4 regions of the Massilia violaceinigra genome follow, and region 2 is predicted to be linked to each of the others. Evidence: riboswitches for the same ligand, from Rfam matches in the RefSeq annotation. Region 2 holds a riboswitch; each other region holds the start of a gene.
What was found. Region 2 has a riboswitch for cobalamin ahead of CR152_RS21665 (TonB-dependent receptor). Riboswitches for the same ligand answer to the same signal wherever they lie in the genome.

Region 1: it holds a riboswitch for cobalamin, as region 2 does, so the genes downstream of both, CR152_RS06320 (TonB-dependent receptor plug domain-containing protein) here and CR152_RS21665 (TonB-dependent receptor) in region 2, are expected to answer to the same signal.
Region 3: it holds a riboswitch for cobalamin, as region 2 does, so the genes downstream of both, CR152_RS27570 (CbtB domain-containing protein) here and CR152_RS21665 (TonB-dependent receptor) in region 2, are expected to answer to the same signal.
Region 4: it holds a riboswitch for cobalamin, as region 2 does, so the genes downstream of both, CR152_RS31820 (TonB-dependent receptor family protein) here and CR152_RS21665 (TonB-dependent receptor) in region 2, are expected to answer to the same signal.

What each region holds. Positions count from the first base shown of each region.
Region 1 covers NZ_CP024608.1:1,396,655-1,401,722, reverse strand. Annotated here, with positions in the region: gene cobT (nicotinate-nucleotide--dimethylbenzimidazole phosphoribosyltransferase) at 1-785, shown strand, start outside; gene CR152_RS06330 (adenosylcobinamide-GDP ribazoletransferase) at 795-1,628, shown strand; gene CR152_RS06325 (histidine phosphatase family protein) at 1,589-2,134, shown strand; cobalamin riboswitch at 2,129-2,350, shown strand; gene CR152_RS06320 (TonB-dependent receptor plug domain-containing protein) at 2,433-4,298, shown strand; gene CR152_RS06315 (FecCD family ABC transporter permease) at 4,306-5,068, shown strand, end outside.
Region 2 covers NZ_CP024608.1:5,011,015-5,016,082, forward strand. Annotated here, with positions in the region: gene CR152_RS21655 (hypothetical protein) at 1-377, opposite strand, end outside; gene CR152_RS21660 (hypothetical protein) at 395-1,483, opposite strand; cobalamin riboswitch at 1,798-2,015, shown strand; gene CR152_RS21665 (TonB-dependent receptor) at 2,202-4,304, shown strand; gene CR152_RS21670 (cupin domain-containing protein) at 4,323-4,634, opposite strand; gene CR152_RS21675 (DJ-1/PfpI family protein) at 4,645-5,068, opposite strand, start outside.
Region 3 covers NZ_CP024608.1:6,427,674-6,432,741, reverse strand. Annotated here, with positions in the region: gene CR152_RS27585 (outer membrane protein assembly factor BamB family protein) at 1-627, shown strand, start outside; gene CR152_RS27580 (hypothetical protein) at 720-1,238, shown strand; gene CR152_RS27575 (hypothetical protein) at 1,294-1,662, shown strand; cobalamin riboswitch at 1,729-1,959, shown strand; gene CR152_RS27570 (CbtB domain-containing protein) at 2,111-2,308, shown strand; gene CR152_RS27565 (CbtA family protein) at 2,299-3,078, shown strand; gene CR152_RS27560 ((2Fe-2S) ferredoxin domain-containing protein) at 3,082-3,420, shown strand; gene CR152_RS27555 (cobaltochelatase subunit CobN) at 3,407-5,068, shown strand, end outside.
Region 4 covers NZ_CP024608.1:7,362,180-7,367,247, reverse strand. Annotated here, with positions in the region: gene CR152_RS31830 (hypothetical protein) at 1-389, opposite strand, end outside; gene CR152_RS31825 (M1 family metallopeptidase) at 389-2,473, opposite strand; cobalamin riboswitch at 2,591-2,739, shown strand; gene CR152_RS31820 (TonB-dependent receptor family protein) at 2,819-4,822, shown strand; gene CR152_RS31815 (cobalamin-binding protein) at 4,822-5,068, shown strand, end outside.

The sequences.
Region 1 (5,068 bases), 3.6 Mb from region 2:
TCGAGAACTTCCTGTCCAAGGGCGCGGCCATCAATGTGTTCGCGCGCCAGAACGGCTGCGCGCTGCAGATCATCGACGCCGGCGTGAACCACGATTTCGGCAAACGCGTGGCCCTGATGGACTGCAAGGTCGGACGCGGCACCGCCAACTTTGCCCAGAAGCCGGCCATGAGCTGGGCCGAATGCGCCGCCGCCCTGGCGCACGGCATGCGCATCGTCGGCAACCTGGAAGGCAATGTGATCGGCTTCGGCGAAATGGGAATCGGGAACACCACCGCCGCCGCCGCGCTGATGCACAAGCTGACCGGCGTGCCGGTGGCCGATTGCGTCGGCGCCGGCACGGGTTTGTCGCCCGAGGGCGTGCTGCACAAGCAAGACGTGATCGAGGCGGCGGTCGCCCTGCATGGCGAGATGAGCGAGCCGCTCGACATCCTGGCCACCTTCGGCGGCTTCGAGATCGCCATGATCGTTGGGGCCATGCTCAAGGCGGCCGAGCGGCGCATGGTGCTGCTGATCGACGGCTTCATCGTCAGCAGCGCGCTGCTGGTGGCGGCGCGCATGCAGCCGGCCATCCTCGACTACTGCGTATTTTCGCACTGCTCGGACGAAGCGGGCCACGCGCGCATGCTCGAACACCTCAAGGCCAGGCCGCTGCTCAACCTCGGTCTGCGCCTGGGCGAAGGCACCGGTTGCGCCCTGGCGCTGCCGCTGCTGCACGCGGCCGTCAACTTCCTCGGCGAGATGGCCACCTTCCAGTCGGCGCGCGTCAGCGGCCAGTCGGCGTAAGTACAGACCATGGCCAGCATCGTCCACCAGTGCCGGCTGTTCTTCATCGCGCTGCAATTCTTCACCCGCGTGCCGATTCCGGGCTGGGTCGGATTCGACCCGTCCTGGCTGCACCATGCGTCGCGCTATTTTCCGCTGGTCGGCGTGGTGGTGGCGGCGGTGGCCGCGGCGGTGTATGCCGGCGCGTCATTGCTATGGCCGGCCCCGGTGGCGGTGCTGCTGTCGACGGCGGCGGCGATCTACCTGACCGGCGCCTTCCACGAGGACGGCCTGGCCGACATGTGCGACGGCTTCGGCGGCGGCTTGAGTACCGAGCGGGTGCTGGAGATCATGAAGGACTCGCGCATCGGCACCTACGGCGCGGTCGGCATGGGGCTGACGGTGGCGCTCAAATGCGCGCTGCTGTCCTTTTTTTCCGTACCCGCCGCTATCGCCGCGCTGTTCATCGCCCATCCCTTGTCGCGCCTGGCGGCGGTGAGCCTGATCTGGGAAATGGAATATGCGCGCGCCGATGGCAAGGCCAAGCCGATGGCCCAGCATATGAGCAACCGTGAATTCGGCATCGCCTGCGCCTGCGCTGGCGTGCCTGCACTGGCGCTGGCCACGGCCGGCATGGTGCCCTGGCTTGCGCTGCTCACCAGCGTGACCGGGGCCGCGCTGGTGGCGTGGTGGCTGGGCGCCAAGTGCCTGCGCCGCATCGGCGGCTATACCGGCGACTGCCTGGGCGCCGTGCAGCAAGTGGCCGAAGTGGTCATTTACCTGGCGCTGCTGGCGTTTTTCCATCACGGCCTCTGGGGCTTAGAATGCGCCTGTACCTGGTACGCCACCTGGCGCCGCAAGTAGCATCCGGCGTGTGCTACGGGCGCACCGACCTCGCTGTCGATCCTGATTTGCAGGCGCTGGCCCTGCCCGCCCTGCGCGCCACCCTTCCCCCCGGCGTACCGGTATTTTCCAGCCCGTTGCGGCGCTGTGCCATGCTGGCTGAGTCAATCGGCGGCGCGGCGGTGCGGTATGACGCGCGCCTGGCCGAACTCGATTTCGGCGACTGGGAAATGCGCCGCTGGGACGACATCGACCGTGCCGGCGTCGACGCCTGGGCCGCCGACATGGCCCGCTACCGCCCCGGCGGCGGCGAAAGCGTGACCGGCATGGCGCAGCGCGTGTCCGCGTTTTATGCCGACTGCATGCGCGCGCAGGCACCCTGCGCCATCGTCATCTGCCACGCCGGCACCATCCGCCTGCTGTCGGCACGCGCGCGCGGCCTGGGTCCCGAGGCCATGGCGCTGGAAGCGGCGCAGCGTCCCCACGCCATCGCCTACGGCGAGACCGTCATCATCGACTGTGTATAATTATCGGGTTTTGGTGCCCGCGCCCATGTCCATGAGCGCAGTTAAACTGGGAAACACGAAGCCTGCAACAGGCCAACGTGTGCTGCCCCCGCAACGGTAAGCAAATGTCGCTGACATGGCGACGAGCCGCCTCGTATGACCACTGTGCATTTGGCATGGGAAGGTGAGACGGCCGCATTTGCCAGCCCGGATACCGGCCAGGACAGGTGGGAACGCGCAGGATTTGCGCGTTCCTTTTCAATCTGGCCAACGGGGACGTCGGCCGGTTGCTCGCAATCGCATTCACTGAAGATTTGTCATGACCTTTCCTGTTGTACGCCACGCGGCCCTGACGTCGCTCGCGCTAGCTTTTACTTCCCCTTGTGCCCTCGCCGACAGCGCCGCCGATACGGCCGGTGCCGCCGTCATCATCACCGCCACGCGCGCGCCGCAACCGTCCAGCGAGGTGCTGAGCGACCATGTGCTGATCAGCGCCACCGACATCGCACGTTCCGGTGCGAGCAGCGTCGTCGAACTGCTGCAAAAGCAGCGCGGTATCGAAATCACGCGTAACGGCGGTCCGGGTACCGCATCGCAAGTGTTCATTCGCGGCGGCGACGCCAAGCAGACCGTGGTACTGGTCGACGGCGTGCGCATTGGCTCGTCCACGATCGGCATCGCCAACTGGGCCACCCTGCCGCTGGCGAACGTCGACCGCATCGAAATCGTCTACGGCCCGCTGGCCACCATGTACGGCGCCGACGCCATCGGCGGCGTGGTGCAGATTTTCACCCGGCGCGGCGCCGGAGCGCCAAACGTCACGGCCGCTGTTGAAGCGGGCAGCGACAAGGCGCGCTCGATGGCGTTCGGCGTGGCCGGCGCCAGCGAAGGCGAGAACAGCATCAGCTACGCGTTCGGTGTGTCGAAGGATAAGGATGACGGCTTCTCGGCCACCAAACCGGGCAATTTCTCCTACAACCAGGACAACGACGGCTATGCGCGCGACAGCGCCAGCGGCCAGCTGGGCATCGTGCTGGCCAAGGGCCACGAAGCGGGCCTCCTGTACCTGCACAGCCACCTCAAGTCGCAGTACGATGCGGGCGCGGGTCCCTTCGACGTGCGCAGCGTGCAGAACATGGACAACATCGCCGTGTACTCGAAACACGAGATCACGCGCAACTGGAAAGTGAGCCTGCAGGCATCCGAGGCCGACGACAAATCGGTCAACTTCTCCAGTGCGGCGAGCAGCAACCGTATCGACACGCGCCTGCACGCCTACAGCATGCAGAATGACATCGCTTTGGGTAGCGACCTGCTGCAACTGGTTCTGGAACGCCGGGTGGAAGACGTGTTCGCCGACACCACGCGCGCCTTGAACGCCAGCCGCGCGACCAATTCCGTGGCTGCGGCCTACTCGCTCAAGCGCGGCAACCATCTGGCCAGCGCCAGCGCGCGGCGCGACGACAGCACCCAGTACGGCAACAAGGTCACCGGCGGCGTCGGCTACGGCTACAAACTCACGCGCGCGCTGCGCGTGAACGCCAGCGCCGGCACCAGCTTTCGCGCACCGACGTTCAACGAACTGTATTACCCCGGTTACGGGGTCGACGCCAACAAGCCCGAACAAGGCAAGAACGTCGAAGGCGGCGTGTATTACAACGATGGCACGCTTGAAGCCAGCGCGGTCTACTACCGCAACCGCCTGCAAGACCTGCTGGTCAACACCATCATATGTCCGGTCCAGCAGGATACGCATCCATACGGCTGCGCCTACAACGTCAACCGCGCCACCCTGGAGGGCATCAGCCTCGGCGCGCGTACCCGCATGGGCGCCTTCGACATGAGCGGCTCGCTCGACCTGCAAGACCCGCGCGACGACACCACCGGCAAAAACCTGCAGCGGCGTGCCAAGCGCCACGCCAAATTCGCCATCGAGTACACGGCGGGGGCGCTGGTTGCCGGCGCGGGCGTGCACCTGTCCGGCAAGCGCTTCGACGACCTGGCCAACCGCAACACGCTGCCCGGCTACGGGCTGGTGAACCTGTTTGCCGAGTATCGCTTTGCGCCCGACTGGTCGGCCGTGCTACGGTTGAACAACGTCGCCGACAAACAGTATGAACTGGCGCGCACTTACGCCACCGCCGGCCGCCAGGTGTTTGCCGGCATCCGCTACGGCAGCAAATAGGAATCGCATGCATCCGTTCTTTCGCAACATGCGCCACCGGGCCAGCGTCGTCATCACGGCGCTCTCCTTGCTGGCATTGGCAAGCCTGGTAGTCGCCGGGATGGTCGGCTCGGTGCCGGTCCCGCTGGCGGAGATGCCGGGCGCGCTGATGGCGCTTGCGAAAGGCAATACCTCGACCCTGGCCGCCACCCTGCTCGACCTGCGCCTGTCGCGCGCGCTGGTCGCTTTTGTGACAGGCGGCGCGCTCGCGCTGGCCGGCGTGATGATGCAAGCCTTGCTGCGTAATCCCCTGGCCGAGCCGTATGTACTCGGCATCTCGGCCGGCGCCTCGGTCGGCGCGCTGGCCGCGCTGCTGTTCATGTGGGCCATGTGGATGGTCGACCTGGCTGCATTCGCGGGCGCGGTGGCCGTCTCGATGCTGCTGTATCTTTTGGCGCGGCGCGACTTGCGCGGCAATGCGGCGGCCGAAGGCGGCTCGTCCCTGCTGCTGCTGACCGGCGCGATTATCTCCACCTCCTGCATCGCGCTGGTGACCTTGATGCTCTCGATCGCGCCCGAAAGCCGCTTGCGCAGCATGATTTTCTGGATGATCGGCGACATAGCCGGCGCTCCTTTGCGCCCGCTGCCGTGGATCGTGCTCGCCGTGGGCCTGGCTTTCGCCCTGCGCAGCGCCCGGTCGCTGAACGTCCTGGCGCTGCACGCGGAAGCCGCCGCCACCCTTGGGATTCGCGTCAGCGCACTGCGCAAGGGCCTGTTTTTCTGTTCCGGTA
Region 2 (5,068 bases):
AGACGTTCGATGACTTCGGCCATGCTGGGATTCTCGCCGCGCGCAACGTAGCTTTTGAGGTCGGGCGTGGGGTCGGCGTCGCCCTCGGGCGCACGCGCCTGTTCCTTGCGCGGGATGGTGCTGTCCGGCGCGCCGGGCACGGTGGCCGGGACCGGGGCCTGGGCCGGCGGCATCGCCTGCGCAGGCAACGGCGCCGGCGTGGCGGCGACGTCGCTCGCGCGGCGCGATGGCATCCACAGGAGCGTGAGCATGACGCCGCCGGCGATGCAGAGCAACACCGCGATGGCAATGCGGCCCCGGGATGGGCCCCAGGCATGGCCAGCAGCGCTGTTCTCGCTGCTGGCCGCTGCCGGCCTGGAACGCGGAGGCGTATCCAAGGATCGGCGCCTGGCAGTTACGGCGTGGCCGGATTGTAGGTCGATACCGCCCAGCCGATGCGCTCGTGGCCGTACTGATTCCAGATCGGGCTCTTGCCGCCGCTAAACGTGGTGTAGCGGGGCGCGCCGCTGCCCGTGGTGCTGCCGAACAGGCCGGAACTGAAGGTGCTGCCGTTGTAGGTCGGGTGGGTGTCGTCCGACTGGATGTAATCGTAGCTGCTGCTTGACGATACGAAGTGCGTGTTGGCGTCGCGGATCGTCGAGCGCAGTGCCGATGTGAGGCGGTTGACATAGCTCGCTTCGCTCTCGCCGCTCACATAGCGCAGCCCCTCGGCGTCGATCCGGCCGTCGCCGTTGCTATCGTAGTCGGCGCCCATGTACTGGGCGAAGTTGTCCGCGCACTGGAAGCCTTTTTGCCGCGCGACGTCGCACATCATGAAGTTCATCCGCGCCAGGGCGGGCAGGAACTTGTCCTGCATTTTCACGGTGGCGCCGGTAGCGGCATCCTTGCAGGTACTCTGCACATTGTCCACCGCATAGCCCGGGTAGTGCAGGTTGGAGATCACTTTCAGCTTCACACCCGCATAGGCGTTGGCATTAATATAGTCCATCGCGGCCGTGACGTACTTCTTGCAGCTATTTTCCGCCGCGGTCAGTCCGCTGTAATTGCAGGTGCCGGTCTGGCTCTTGAAGCTGGCGCGCGCCTGCAAGCCATCGTTGCCGCACATCTCGAAGGTGACGACGCGAGTGTTGCTGGCTTGCATGTACGAGCGCTCAGCCACGATTTTATTGTTGTACACGTCTTCGGCAATCGCACCGGACTTGGTGCGGCGCACGCTTTCGATGTCCGTGCCCCACTGCGCAGAGAGGTATTCCGCGTTCACCGTTGGCGCCGCGTATTTGGCCGCGCTGGTGACGGAGCCGTTGAAACCCGCATAGATCGAGTCCCCGTAGGCGACGGAGCGGTACTTGGTGGAAGTGCCGGCCCGGTCGATGGTCCACGAGGCGTTCTGGTTGATGGTACTGGCGGCTGCCTCTGAATACGAGACCAATAGTGCGAGTGCGGGTAGTAAAGTGTGCAAGGAACGACGAAAGCGAATGCTCATGTAGTGTCTCCTTTATAGTGGGTCCCAGCATGCAGGCTGACTATTCAGTAAGCCTGAGCTCGGTGTTCTTAATGTATTTCAAATACGAACAACAGTGCTAATTAAGCATTCGTGTTGTACATAAAATATTGAAAATGCGTGAATTTGTTGTAAATGTGTAGTGCGATCACCCTACGGCGGCCATGACCCGCACAGCGCTGGCCGGTGCCGGAACCTGGCCGGACGCCAGCGCTCGCCGCCAGCGCCGCTGCGGCCCGGTGCGCCCGCGTCAGCGCAGCAATAGGGTGACAAATGTGCTTTGTCGAATGTAAAATGCGCCCCAATACGTGAATGGTGCCCTCCCGCTTGTCGGCCGGAGGGTGAAACGGGAAGCCGGTGACGCACGAGATTTTCATCTCGCGCCAGTCCGGCGCAGCCCCCGCTGCTGTAAGCCTGACGACTTTGATCGAACGCCACTGTGCATCGCATGGGAAGGCAAGACCAGGGAAGGATGAAGGCGAGCCAGAAGACCGGCCAGTCACGATGCATGCGCAACGCCCGGGGTGTGGTGTTGCCTGTTAGTTATTCGTCCTTTTTTCTTTTTGCTGATGCAATCGCACGCCAATGGCGTACGCGTATCCGTTCGCCCTTGGCGCGTGGCGCGTGCCGTGGCGGGGGCGTGCGCCTTCGCGAACTTTCACCGCCGGGGACCCGGTCATTTACTATGTCAGACGCTTCCATGATGCATTCCAGCCAAACTCGTCCTAACCCCATCCGCCCCATCGTCGCCGCCGTCGCACTCCTGTGCGCGTCCGCTGCCTGGGCCGGGCAAACCACGGTGATGCCGACTGTGACCATTCAAGCCGCCGCCGAGGATGAGGGCCTGGGGCTGAAGCGTCAGAACGCCACTGCCAGCCGGCTCGATCTGACGGCGCAGGACGTGCCTGCCAGCGTCGAGTCGCTCGGCGCGGCCAGCATCGAAGCGCGCGGCGATGTGCGGCTCAAGGATGCCGTCACCCGCACCACCGGCCTGACCGATATCAGCTCGCCCGGCAACGGCATCGGCTACGCGGCGCGCGGTTTCAGCGGCAATAGCGCCATCGCCATCCTGGAAAACGGCCAGCGCCCGCAGGTGGGCTCGGGCACGGCAACCTATCCGTCCGATCCGTGGGGTTATGAGTACATCGAAGTGCTGCGCGGCCCGGGTTCGGTGGTCCACGGCAGCGGTACCACCGGCGCCACCATCAATGCCGTGCGCAAGGCGCCGGCAGGCGCCACCTCGCTCGAAGCGATGGCCGGCATCGGCGGCGGGCGCGCCCTGCGCGCCGGCGTCGGCGTCACCGGTGCGCTGGGGGAGAGCGGCGCATTCCGTGTCGACGCCTATGCGGACCGCAGCGACGGGCTGATCGAGCGGGGCAATGCGCGCCACGGCAAGGTACTCACCAGCCTGGCCTATGCCTTGACGCCCGCCATCGACCTTGCCATGCAGCTCGACCATCTGGAACAGAAACCGCAGCGCTACTTCGGCACACCGCTGATCAATGGCGCTCTGGCGCGCGCACTGCGCAAGCAAAACTACAACGTGGGCGACGCCGACATCGGCTTCGACGACGACAAGGCGCTGGTCCGCCTTAGCTGGCGCGTATCGCCGGCCCTCACCGTCACCGACGAACTCGTGTATATGAAAGCGCGCCGCCACTGGCGCAATGCCGAAACCTATGATTATGACCCGCAAGCGAAGGTGGTCGAGCGCAGCGATTACATCGCCATCGGCCATGATCAGGAACAAAGCGGCAACCGCCTCGAAGCGCGCTGGAATGCCGGGGCCAACCGGGTCGTTGCCGGGTGGGAAGCGGCCACCATCAATTTCACCCACACCAACAACGCGCCGTACGGCGGTGCCTCCAGCGTGGCGCCGACCGGGTTCAACCCGGGCCGGTTCGACAGCCCCGACCTCTTGCGCCCGAATTTCACAACCCGCACCCGCAGCAATGCGCTGTATGCTGAAGACTCCTATGCGCTCAGCGAGACGCTGTTGCTGCTGGCAGGCCTGCGCAATGATCGTTACAAGGTCGGGCGCGTCAGCCTGCTGGGGGCGGCCGGCTTCACCTCGACGCTGCAGTCGACCGCCGTGCGGCTCGGCCTGACCTGGAAACTCGGGGACGACACCTCCCTGTACGGCCAGCTCAGCAGCGGCAGCGATCCGGTCACCAGCCTGCTGTCGCTGAACCTGGCCAACAGCGCCTATAAACTGACCCGGTCGCGCCAGGTTGAAACCGGCCTGAAACAGTCGCTGACCGGCGGCAAGGCGCAGTGGACCGCGGCGCTGTACCGCATTCGCAAGGATGACATCATCACGCGCGACCCGTCCAACCCGGCCTTGTCGGTCCAGGGCGGCGCGCAATCGTCGCAGGGGGCGGAGTTGAGCGCCAGCGTGGCCCTCGCGCCGGCATGGCGCCTGGACGCGAATGGCGTCTACACCGACGCCGCCTTCGACCGGCTGATCGAAAGCGGCAACGCGTCGCGGGCCGGCAAGCGACCCGCCGGGGCGCCGAAGTCCTCGGCCAATCTCTGGCTCAGTTACCGCGCCGGCGGCTGGCGCGCCGGCACCGGTGCGCGCTACGTCGGCCAGCGCTTCATCGACAATGGCAACACGCAGTCGCTTGCGGCCTATACGACGCTGGACGCCACCCTGGGCTGGCAGGTCAGCCGCCATGTGCTGGTACAGCTGAACTTGCGCAACCTCGCCGACAAACTGTACGCCAGCACCTCGTACGGCGACAGCCAGTACCTGCTGGGCGAGCGGCGCCACGCCGAACTGACCGTCCAGTGGCGCCACTGACCGGCCATGGCGCCTGGCTCAAACGCTGCCGGCGCGCTCGATGACGAGGATGCGCGCCTGTCCCCGTGGGTGCGCGCTGTGAGCATCGCCTTCGGCGGCGTAAAAGATATCGCCGGCGCGCAGGTGCGCCACCAGCTCGCAGCCATTTTCACGATAGTGCATCGCCACTTCGCCATCGAGTACCGCGAACACTTCGTCGCCGTCGTTGACATGCCAGGGGTAGGGCTGGTCGGTCCAGTGCAGCCGCACGGTGGCGTCCTGCATGACGGCGATCAGCTGCGCCTCCCAGGCGCGCGCGCCGGTGTAATCCTTGCTGCATATGATCTTCATCGCGTGATCCTCATCCCTGGTTCCAGTCGTAATCCATCTGGCGCGCGGTGCGCACGGCCAGCTCGCGCCCCGCCAGCCGTTCGACCAGGTGCAGCGACATGTCGATGCCGGCTGAAATGCCGCCGGAGGTGACGATGGCGCCGTTGTCGATCCAGCGCCGCTCCGCCAGGACGCGCAGCTGCGGGAACGCGGCGCGCAGATCGGCCACGTCTTCCCAGTGCGTGGTCGCCTCCTGATCGTCGAGCAGGCCGGCCTGCGCCAGCAGGAAGGTGCCGGTGCAGACCGACGCGGTCAGTTCCGACGCCCTGGCGGTGGCGGCGATCCAGGCAATCACGTCCGGCTTCGACATTTCGGCCGTGACCACGCCGCCGGGCACGATCAGCACATCGATGTCGCCGGCGCCGGCAAAGTCGGCTTCCGGCAGCACGCTCAGG
Region 3 (5,068 bases), 1.4 Mb from region 2:
GTCCAGCCGCAGCTATCTGGCTTGTTGTCGCCGGCCCGTGCCCTCGCGGCCGATCAGCAGCACGTGTACCTCTCTTACGAAAGCAATTTTGCCGTGCTCAAACTCTTGGACGGCAGCGTCGCTGGCGCTGGATTGGGCGCTGGAGGGTGCGGCCCGTGGCCCGGTTCTTCCATCTTGGCCGATGCCGCTGGCATACTTTACGGCCGGTGTACGTTGGGGGGATTCGTCTCGCGTTTCGCTTTCGACACTGTTAAAAATAGTTACCGCTGGCGCGGTGGTGACCCGGGGACGTCGAACAATGCGGCAGCGGCCGGCTTGATGTATTCGGTGAGCGGCAGCCGGTTGGATGCCACAAACATGTCCGATGGCCGCAACGCCTGGTCACTCGAACTGGGTACGAAAGAGATGCCGATGACGAACTCCCATCATGTGGTGTTGACGGACAACCTTCTGTTCGTCAGCAATACCGATGCGACCATGGCGGTCGACCTGGCGACGCGCAAGGTGGTGTGGAGTTTCGGTCATGGCGGCACCCTGGCGATCTCATCAAAAGGTTTGCTGTTCGTCGGCGGTAATTACGGTAACCCGGGCGAAGCAACAGCGCTGGTCGCGGTCAACTTGCGCTAAGAGTCAACAAGCGTTCAACAGGGGCGGGTGATCACGAGGTCGCCCGCCCCTTTGTTCATTCAGGCGCGCTTGGGGCGACAGAATTAACCGTCATGCATAATATGGATTGCTTTGCCATGCTGCGAAAAACAACGCTCGTCATCGGCGCTTTGACAGTTTTTGAACGGCATGTAAAACTGTCGACAGGAAATACGATCCTGGCTGCGCACGACCGCGACAGCCGTTCTGACGAAATGGGAGTGCAAGTGAGTACTGCAGCATGGATCTACGAGGCCAGCATCGTTATCAGGAACGCCAGGCAACCGGCGGCGTTTAGCGCGATTCGCACATCGTTTGAAGGTTGCGACTCCTTTTTCGCCGAGCGCGCGCGCGCGGAACGCGATTTCCCGGCATTCCTTGAGTCGATCGGCTTCACCAGTCAGCGCCAGGAAGGCGCGCTGCTGATCGACGGCGGCGACATCGACATCATCACCAATTGGCTCATTCGCCTGTTCGACACGCTCGGGCCCTTCGTCGAAGCCGGCGGCGTGCTGGAGATCCGCGATGAAGAGGGCGAGCAGATGACCTTCTGCTACAACGGCGAGCAAATGGATATCGAATTCAGCGAGTAAGGTAGCGCGGCTTCATGCTACATTGGCACCCCTGAAATTTGAAGGAGTGTCACCCATGCCACCCAATCCCAGCATCGCCTCGATCCGCGCCGGCCTGCTCGACGAGATGGCTGCCTACATGGAGCGCTGCGCCGAAGATCCGGACAGCGAGCCCCCGTACGGCAAGGCCGAGATCGACGAGTGCGCGCGAATCCTCGACGCTTACGCCGCCGCCATCGACAACCTTCCCAAGCCTGCCGACCGCGCAGCGATCATGAAAGAAGTTGAACGCGTCGTCGTGGCTCTCAATGAGTTCGATGACCGTGCCGGCGGCGTGATCGAGACCGAAGAGCGCGAAAGACTGTGCGACATTATCTACCTGATCGCCAAGGATGCCGGCCTGGAAGCCGACGAAGACATCACCGAACAATGGCGCGACTGGTAAATTCGCCCGCCGCGCACACGCCGGCCCGCGCAACCTTGCAATTTATATAGTCCAGACCTATACTTCGCCGGTAGTCAAGCTTCTGGTTCTGGCAAACGATCGTTTGCCGGATTAAATGGGAAGCCGGTGCGCCCTCTCAACGGGGGGCAAAGCCGGCGCTGCCCCCGCAACGGTAAGCGAGTCAAGGATGTGCATCACGCCACTGTGCCTAGTCAGCATGGGAAGGCGCATATCCGGGAAGGGTTTATTGCCCCGCCACTCGCCAGCCCGGAAACCAGCCGAAGCGGTAAGTCGTTTGTATCGCGGAGGGCGATCCAGGTGGATCGCTGCGTTCCGCACCCCCATCTCACGTTCCTTCTCCCCGTACAAGCCCCGGTTGCCGGACAAGGCAAGACGCGCGCGTCTGCATTTGCCTGGCTTTATGCGAAATGCTTTAGGAAGGAATGCCATGTCGCCGATCCGTAGCTTCATCACCACCGCCGATGAACAAGTCCCGTTTGTCTCCGTCAAAGAGCGCATTGTGCAGGCCATGTGCGCCGCCAGCCTTGGCATCGTGCTGCTGTACGGTGCCGGTTTCGCCTCGATGGAAGCGCTGCACAACGCGGCGCATGACAGCCGCCACTCGGCCGGCTTCCCATGCCACTGATCCGCACCGCGCCCGCGGCAAGCCTGGGCACCTTCAACCGCATCATTGCCAGCGCGGCGGCGGCCGGCATCCTGGCCGGCCTGCTGCTGACCGGCGTGCAGCAGCTGCAAGTGGCGCCCATCATCTTGCAGGCGGAGGTGTTCGAGAGCGCCGCGCCGAAGGCACTGGAGCAGGCCGCGCCGCACAGCCACGCCGACGCCACGCCGCACGAGCATAGTCACGATGCAAAGCCGCACGAGCACGCGGAAGAGGGCGCCCATGAACACGGCGGCTGGCAGCCGGACGACGGCTTTGAACGCACCTTCTACACGGCGGTGGCCAACATCAGCGCCGGCGTCGGCTTCGCGCTGCTGCTGGCAGCGGCAATCAGCCTGCATGGCGGCGCAAGCGGCTGGCGCGTGGGCCTGCTGTGGGGCGCGGCCGGCTACACGGTCTTTTTCGTGGCGCCCTCGGTCGGCCTGCCGCCCGAGCTGCCGGGCACCGTCGCGGCGCCGCTGCTGGCGCGCCAGTTGTGGTGGACCGCCACCGTCATGGCCAGCGCAGGCGGGCTGGCGCTGCTGGTCTTCGCCAAAAACTGGCCGCTCAGGATCGCCGGCGCCTTGCTGCTGTTCGTGCCGCATCTGGTCGGTTCGCCCCAGCCGAAAATTCATTCGAGCAGCGCACCGCCCGAGCTGGCGCTGAGCTTCCTGTACGCGACCTTGCTGGCCAATGCCGTCTTCTGGGTGGCCATGGGCGCGCTGGCGGGCTACTTCTACAAGAAATTCGGCTGACCGATGCGCACCCATGACCGGCACGTGTTCATGTGCGTCGGCCCGCGCTGCACCGAAAACGGCGTGCAGGCGCAGGCCGTGTTCGAACACATGGGGCGCGAGATCGACGCCCATCCGGACCTCTGCGTCAAGCGCACCCGCACGCACTGCATGGTCGCGTGCCGCAATGAAGGGCCGATCGTGGTGGTGTACCCGGAAGGCGTGTGGTACCGGCGCGTCGACGAAGCGGCAGCAGGGCGCATCGTCGCCGAGCACCTGATCGGCGGCGCCGAAGTGAGCGACCTGATTTTCCATCGCATCGGCGAAGGCGACACAATTGTGGCGGACCATGACATCACCTGATTTTCCTCAAGGCCCGGCGCACATCGCGCTGCTTACCCATGCATCGAACGACCTGACGGTCCTGCACCACGCAGTGAGCCAGCTGCCGCCGGAGTTCCGCGCGGTGGCGGGCGTAAGCTTGCAGGGACTCGACGCCGACGGCGGCGCCACGACGCTGCTCTCGCGCGAGGTGCAGGGCGCGCGCATCATCATCCTGCGCGTGCTGGGCCGTCTCGGCAGCGTGCCCGGTTTTGCCGATCTGGTAAGCCACGCACGCCGCCACGGCCAGCACCTGATTGCGATCAGCGGCACGGGCGAGCCCGATCCCGAGCTGGCCGCGGTTTCGACCGTCGCTCCCGATGTGCTGCAACAGACACTGAACTACTTTCATTGCGGCGGCAGCGGCAATCTGGCGCAATTGCTGCGCTATTTGTCCGACCATCTGCTGCTTACCGGTTTTGGCTACGAGAGCGCGCTGCCGCTGCCCGAACACGGCATTTATCATCCTGACCTGGCGCAGGGCGCCGGCATCGACGACTGGCTGGCGCTGCGCAAACCTGACGCGCCGAGTGCCGGCATCGTGTTTTACCGCGCGCATTGGATGAGCGGGAACACGCGCTTCATCGATGCGCTGCTGGACGCACTGGAAAAGCGCGGCATGAACGTGCTGCCGGTGTTTACCGCCTCGCTGCGCAGCGGCGCCGGCGCCGGGGCACTGCCCGACGCGCTGCGCTACTTCAGCGACGCGCGCGGCGTGCATATCGATGTGCTGATCAACACCACCTCGTTCGCGATGGGCGAGATCACGCCGGGTGGACCCACGCCTGCCGGATGGTCGGTCGGCGTACTGGAAACGCTGAACGTGCCGGTGCTGCAGGCCATTACCAGCGGCATGACGCTGCCGCAGTGGGAGCAGTCCGCGCGCGGGCTTAATCCGCTCGACACGGCCATGAACGTGGTGCTGCCGGAATTTGACGGGCGCATCATCACCGCGCCGGTGTCGTTCAAGTCGCGCGCGGCCGGTTTACAGGGCGACGCGGTCGAATACGAACCGGTGCCGGACCGCGTGGCGCGCGTGGCTGGCATCGCAGCGCGCTTCGCACGCCTCAAGCACGTGCCGAACGCCGAGAAGCGCGTCGCATTCATGTTCACCAATTCGAGCAGCAAGGCTTCGCAGATCGGTAACGCGGTCGGGCTGGATGCCCCGGCATCGCTGATGCGCATTCTCGACGCCATGCGCGCCGCCGGCTACGACGTCGGCCAGCCGCCCGCCGACGGTACCACGCTGATTCACGACCTGGTGGCGCGCTGTTCGTACGACCAGATCTACGTGACAACGGAGCAGTTGCGCAATGCCGCCGGCCGCGTGCCCGCCGCGCAATACGCCACGTGGTTCGCCGAACTCACGCCCGACATGCAGGAAAAGATGAGCTCCCAGTGGGGCGCCGCTCCCGGAGAAGCCTACGTGTGCGACGGCCACCTGGCGCTGGCCGGCATCGAATTGGGTAATACCTTCGTCGCCCTGCAGCCGCCGCGCGGCTACGGCATGGACCCGGATGCGATCTATCACCAGAGCGACCTGCCGCCGACCCATCATTACTATGCGCTGTACCGCTGGCTGCGCGACGTCTGGCGCGCCGACGCCATCGTCCACGTCGGTAAGCACGGC
Region 4 (5,068 bases), 2.4 Mb from region 2:
CGCAGCATGGGCGCATAGTACGCCATGCCGCCGCGCGTGAGGGCCGAAAAGCCGGGTGCCTGCGGCGCGCGCGCGGCCGTCGCCACCATGCCGGACAACAGCGGCGAAATGAGCAGCGTGACGCCCAGCGCGATGCTGCCGGCCTGGGTGAATACCGCCTGATGGCGCCCGTGCACGTCCAGCAGATCGCTGACGGCGGTCATGTCGAGCGCGCGCGCCAGCGCCGCCGCGTGCACCGAATAATCGAGGTTCGACGACAGCAGATGCCACGCCGGCAGCGCCATGATCAGCGTCGGCACCAGCATCCACAAGGCCCACAGCAGCAGCAGGCGCCATTGCAGCGCCGCGCGCGCCGCCGCTGCAATCGAAAAGGCAGGGGAGGAGATCATCACACGGTCGCAATCAGGGAAAAGAGGATGCTGAACATCGCCGCCAGGTCGCCGGCCCAGCGGCGCGCGGCGCTGCGGTCCGGTTCCAGCGTGCGGCTGTCATCGAGCTTGCTGGCGTCGAGGTAGTGCAGGCGGCTCGGGTCGAGTTCGGCCGATACCGCCTTGACCGGCTTGACCCAGCTGAAGGTGCGCGTGCGCTGCTGGTCGTCCCACACCACGGTTTCGCTGCCGCCGTCGGCGAATTTGACCACCACGGTCTGCGCGACCGGCGCCCCGCGCCGCTCCAGGGTGACGCTGGTGCGCCACGCGCCCGCGCCGCCGGCCTTGGCCGACGCCTCCGCCTCGCTCGCGAAGTGCGCAATGCGGTCGTCCACGCTGGCCGTGCCGTACACCTGCTGCGCGAACGCGGCGTGGACGGCGGCGCGCTGGCCGCTCACCTCGGCCAGCGTCTCGCGCAGATCGGCGATGCTCGGATGACGGAACTTCCAGCGCCGGTAGTATTCCTTGAAGGCGCGCCCGGTTGCCTCCTTGCCGATGCGTGCCTCCAGGTCGCGCAGCACGGTGGCGCTGCGCACGTACACCGGGCCAATGCCCTGCTTGCGCATGTGGGCGTTCTGTCCGAGCGGTTCCGCCGGTTCGGCGGGCACGGTGTCATAACGCTCGACGTCGAAGCCCTTGAACCCCGGCGCGATGCCCAGTGCCGCGAGCAGCGGCGGTCCAAGATACGCGTCCTTGCCGGTGTCGCGCAGCATGCGATGGTTCCAGAATTCGTTCAAGCCTTCGTCGAGCATCGGTTCTTCAGTCTCGTTCGACGCCAGGATGCCGTGGAAGTAACTGTGGCCGACTTCGTGGATCGTGACGAGATCAATGTCGAAGGCGGTGGCCGTGCGCGGCACCACCTTGTCGTAACCGTTGACGGTGATGAAGGTCGGGTACTCCATGGCGCCGGCGTTGTCGGCGTTCAGCGGCGGGATCACGATGGTCAGCGTCTTGTACGGATACGGTCCGAGCGTTGTCGAATAATAGGTCAGCGCCTCGGTGGCAGCTTTCAGCGCCGGCGCGGCGCTGGCCGCGCGGTCGGGCGGGAACAGTACCGACAGCGCAACCTGCGGGCTGCCCGGCGCGCTCCAGGTACCGCGCAGGGGCGGCGCCGTGCGATTGTCGGCGGTCCAGGCGAAATCGTGGACGTCGCCCTGCACGTAGTGGTGCGTGAGCATGCCGCCCCGTTCCACCGGTGGCCCCTGCAGTTCGCCGGTGGCGCCCACGGTGTAGGTCTTGGGCGCGGTGAGCTTGACATCGAAGCGGCCGAAGTCGGCGTAGAACTCGGTCTCGTGGTGATATTCATGCACGTTCCAGCGCGCCCTGGTGGCACCGCGTTCGCCCGGCAGCTCCAGCACCCCGATCTTGGGGAACCACTGGCCCACCAGGTGAAAGCTGCCGACATGGCCGGTGCTGGCCACCACGCGCGGCAACTGGGTCAGGAAAGCGATGTCGAAGCTGGTGGAAGCTCCGGGCGCCACCGGCGCCGGCAGGTCGAAGCGCACCACCGTCTCGTCGGTGGCGGGGCCGTTGTCGGGATGGACGAATGACCAGTCCACCCTGGCGCCGCCCTGGGTCACGCTGCGCAGGGTGATATGGCCCCATTCGCCGGGGGCGATGGTGGCGTTGTAGCCGGATGCGCGCTGCTCGGTGAAGAAGGTGCTGCCGGCGTTTTTGAAGGCGTTCATGTACAGGTGCAGGTAGACGCTGCGCACGGTCTCCTTGCTGCGGTTGCGCCAGGTGAGTTTCTGCTTGCCGTCGACCGTGTGCGCAATCGGGTCGAGCGTCGCTTCGATCCGGTAGTCGACCACGCGGTCCGACAGGGTCGCTTCGCTGCCGCTGCGCGGACCGCCCCACGCGTGCGGGGCGCTCGGCACGCTCACCGCGCTGGCCGAGGGCATGGCGAAGCCGATGCCGACGTCGGTCACCGGTTCCGGAATCGGCGTGATGGTGATGTCGGCCTGCGCCATCAGCTCGGCCCCGGCGATGGCCGCTGCCGCCAGCAGGAGCGCCCTCTGGGCCATGGTTCGGGTACGCGCTTGCATGCATTCTCCTGCGCCATCGGGCGCTTCGATTGGTAATGGGCCATACTGGTGGGCAGCCGGCCAGCCGCACAGCATGCCACAACGCCCGCCGGGCCGCGGTCCGGATGGCGACTCCGATTATAATGGCGCAGTTTTGGTGCCCGCCCGCGACTTCACGCCGGCAGTTAAACGGGAAACACGCAGTGTGCTGCCCCCGCAACGGTACTGCAAGCCGTCGTTCCTGACGCCTTGCAAGCCCGGATACCGGCCAAAACAGGTGGACACGATGCCGCGCAGCGCGCCTCTGTCCGTGCAATCCGGCTTGCGGGGACGCAAGCCAGGACTCTATTTTCTGAAGACGACATCATGATTTCTGCAGTATCGCCGCGCCGCGCGCTCTCCGCCAGGCCGCTCGCGCTGGTTTCCGCCCTGTCCCTGTGTTTCATGTCCAGCACCGCGCTGGCCGCCGATGGCCAAGCCCAGGCCCAGACCCTGCCCGCCGTGACCGTGACCGGCGCCCGCTTTGCCAGCGACCCGGCGCTGGCCCCGATCGGCGCGACCGTCATCAGCGCCGACGACATCCGCCGCGCCGGCGCGGCCGACGTCAACCAGGCCATCCGCCAGATCGGCGGCGTGTACGGCCGCCAGAGCTTGGACGGCTCGCCCGATTTCAGCCTCGACCTGCGCGGCTTCGGCACCAACAGCAGCCAGAACATGGTGGTCACGCTGGACGGCGTGCGCATGTCCGAAAGTGAATTGAGCAATGCGACCCTGTCGTCGATCCCGATCGAGACTGTCGAGCGCATCGAAATCATCCGCGGCGGCGCCAGCGTGCTGTATGGCGAAGGCGCCACCGGCGGCGTGATCCACATCGTCACGCGCCGTCCCGAGGCCAATGGCCGGCGCGGCATGCTGCGCGCCGAAGCCGGCCAGTTCAACCTGCGCGACCTGCGCGCCGCCGTGGCCCAGTCGTGGAACGGGTTCGCGCTCGACGCCTCGGTCGGCAGCCAGCGCACCGACAATTACCGCGACCATAACAGCTTCGAGCTCGATACCTTCAGCGGCGGCGCCCAGTGGGCGTACCAGGGCGGCCGCGCCGGCCTGCGCTACGACCGCGCGCGCCAGGAATCGGACCTGCCGGGTGCCCTGAGCATGCAGCAGTTCCGCGACAATCCGCGCCAGGCCAGCACGCCCGACGATGTGGGCTCGCTCGATTCGGACCGCGTGACCGCGTTCGTGGAGCAGCGCGTCGGCAGCGTCGACCTGGCCGCCGAACTGTCGCGCCGCGAGCGCACCGTCCGTTCCACCTATTTCTACACCTTCGAGGGCGTGCGCGCAGCCTCGAAGTCGACCTACGACAGCGCCCAGACCCAGTTCTCGCCGCGCCTGCGCCACCTTGCGCAAATGGGCGGCATGCTCAATGAGCTGGTGGCTGGCGTGGACCTTGTCACGTGGTCGCGCGTGACCGAGTCGGACTACTCGAACGCCGACGCCACGCAGAAATCGCGGGCACTGTACGTGCGCGATGAACTCAAGTTCGGCGGTGCGCACAAAGCCCGCGTGGCTGTCGGCGCGCGCCGCGAACGCTTCGAGAAGGATGCCACCGACGAGCGCGCCTACGCCGCACCGTATGCCAGCAAGACCACCCTCAACGCCTGGGAAGTGCAGGGCAGCGCCAACGTCATGCCGATGGTAAACCTGTACGCCAAGGCCGGGCGCAGCTACCGCGTGGCCAACGTCGACGAGAACGGCTACCGTTCCTCCTCCGCCGTGCTGGCGCCGCAAACCTCGCGCGACCTGGAACTGGGCGTCGCTTACGGCGATGCGGCCATGGGCGCGAACGGGCGCGTGTTCCGCCATCAGCTGCGCAACGAGATTTTCTACGACCCGACCGTGAACGGCGGCTACGGCGCCAACACCAACCTCGACCCGACCGAGCGCAAAGGCGTGGAGCTCGATGTCCACGCCCGCATCGCGCGCGACTGGCGCGTGAGCGGCAACTGGCAGCACGTGCTGGCCCGCTTCACCGGCGGCCCGAACGCCGGGCGCGAAATGGTGCTGGTACCGAAGAACGTGGTCTCGGCGCGCCTGGCCTGGGTGCCGGGCAATGGCCACAGCGCCGACATCGGCGCTCAATGGGCCGGCAGCCAGCGTTTTGGCGCCGACTTCGCCAACACCTGCGGCGTGCGCATGGCATCAAGCACCACGTTCGATGCGCGTTACGCGCTCCAGGTCGGCGCCTGGGAATTCGCGGTGGCGGGCCTGAACCTGGCCGACAAGCGCTACACCAGCAATGCCTACGGCTGCAACAGCGGCATTTATCCGAGCGACGGGCGCCAGGTCAAGGTCTCGGCGCGCTACGACTTCTGATGCGCCAGCGCCTCGTCTTCGCCGTGCTGGCCCTGTGGGCCGGTCTGGCCGGCGCCGCCATCACGGTGGTGGACGACGCCGGCCGGCGCGTGGTGCTGGCCGCGCCGGCGCAGCGCGTCGTGTCGATGGCGCCGCACGTCACCGAGCTGCTGTTCGCGGCCGGTGGCGGCGCGCGCATCGTCGGGGCGATGAGCTACAGCGACTATCCGCCGGCCGCCCGAACCATTCCCCTTGTCGGCGACAACA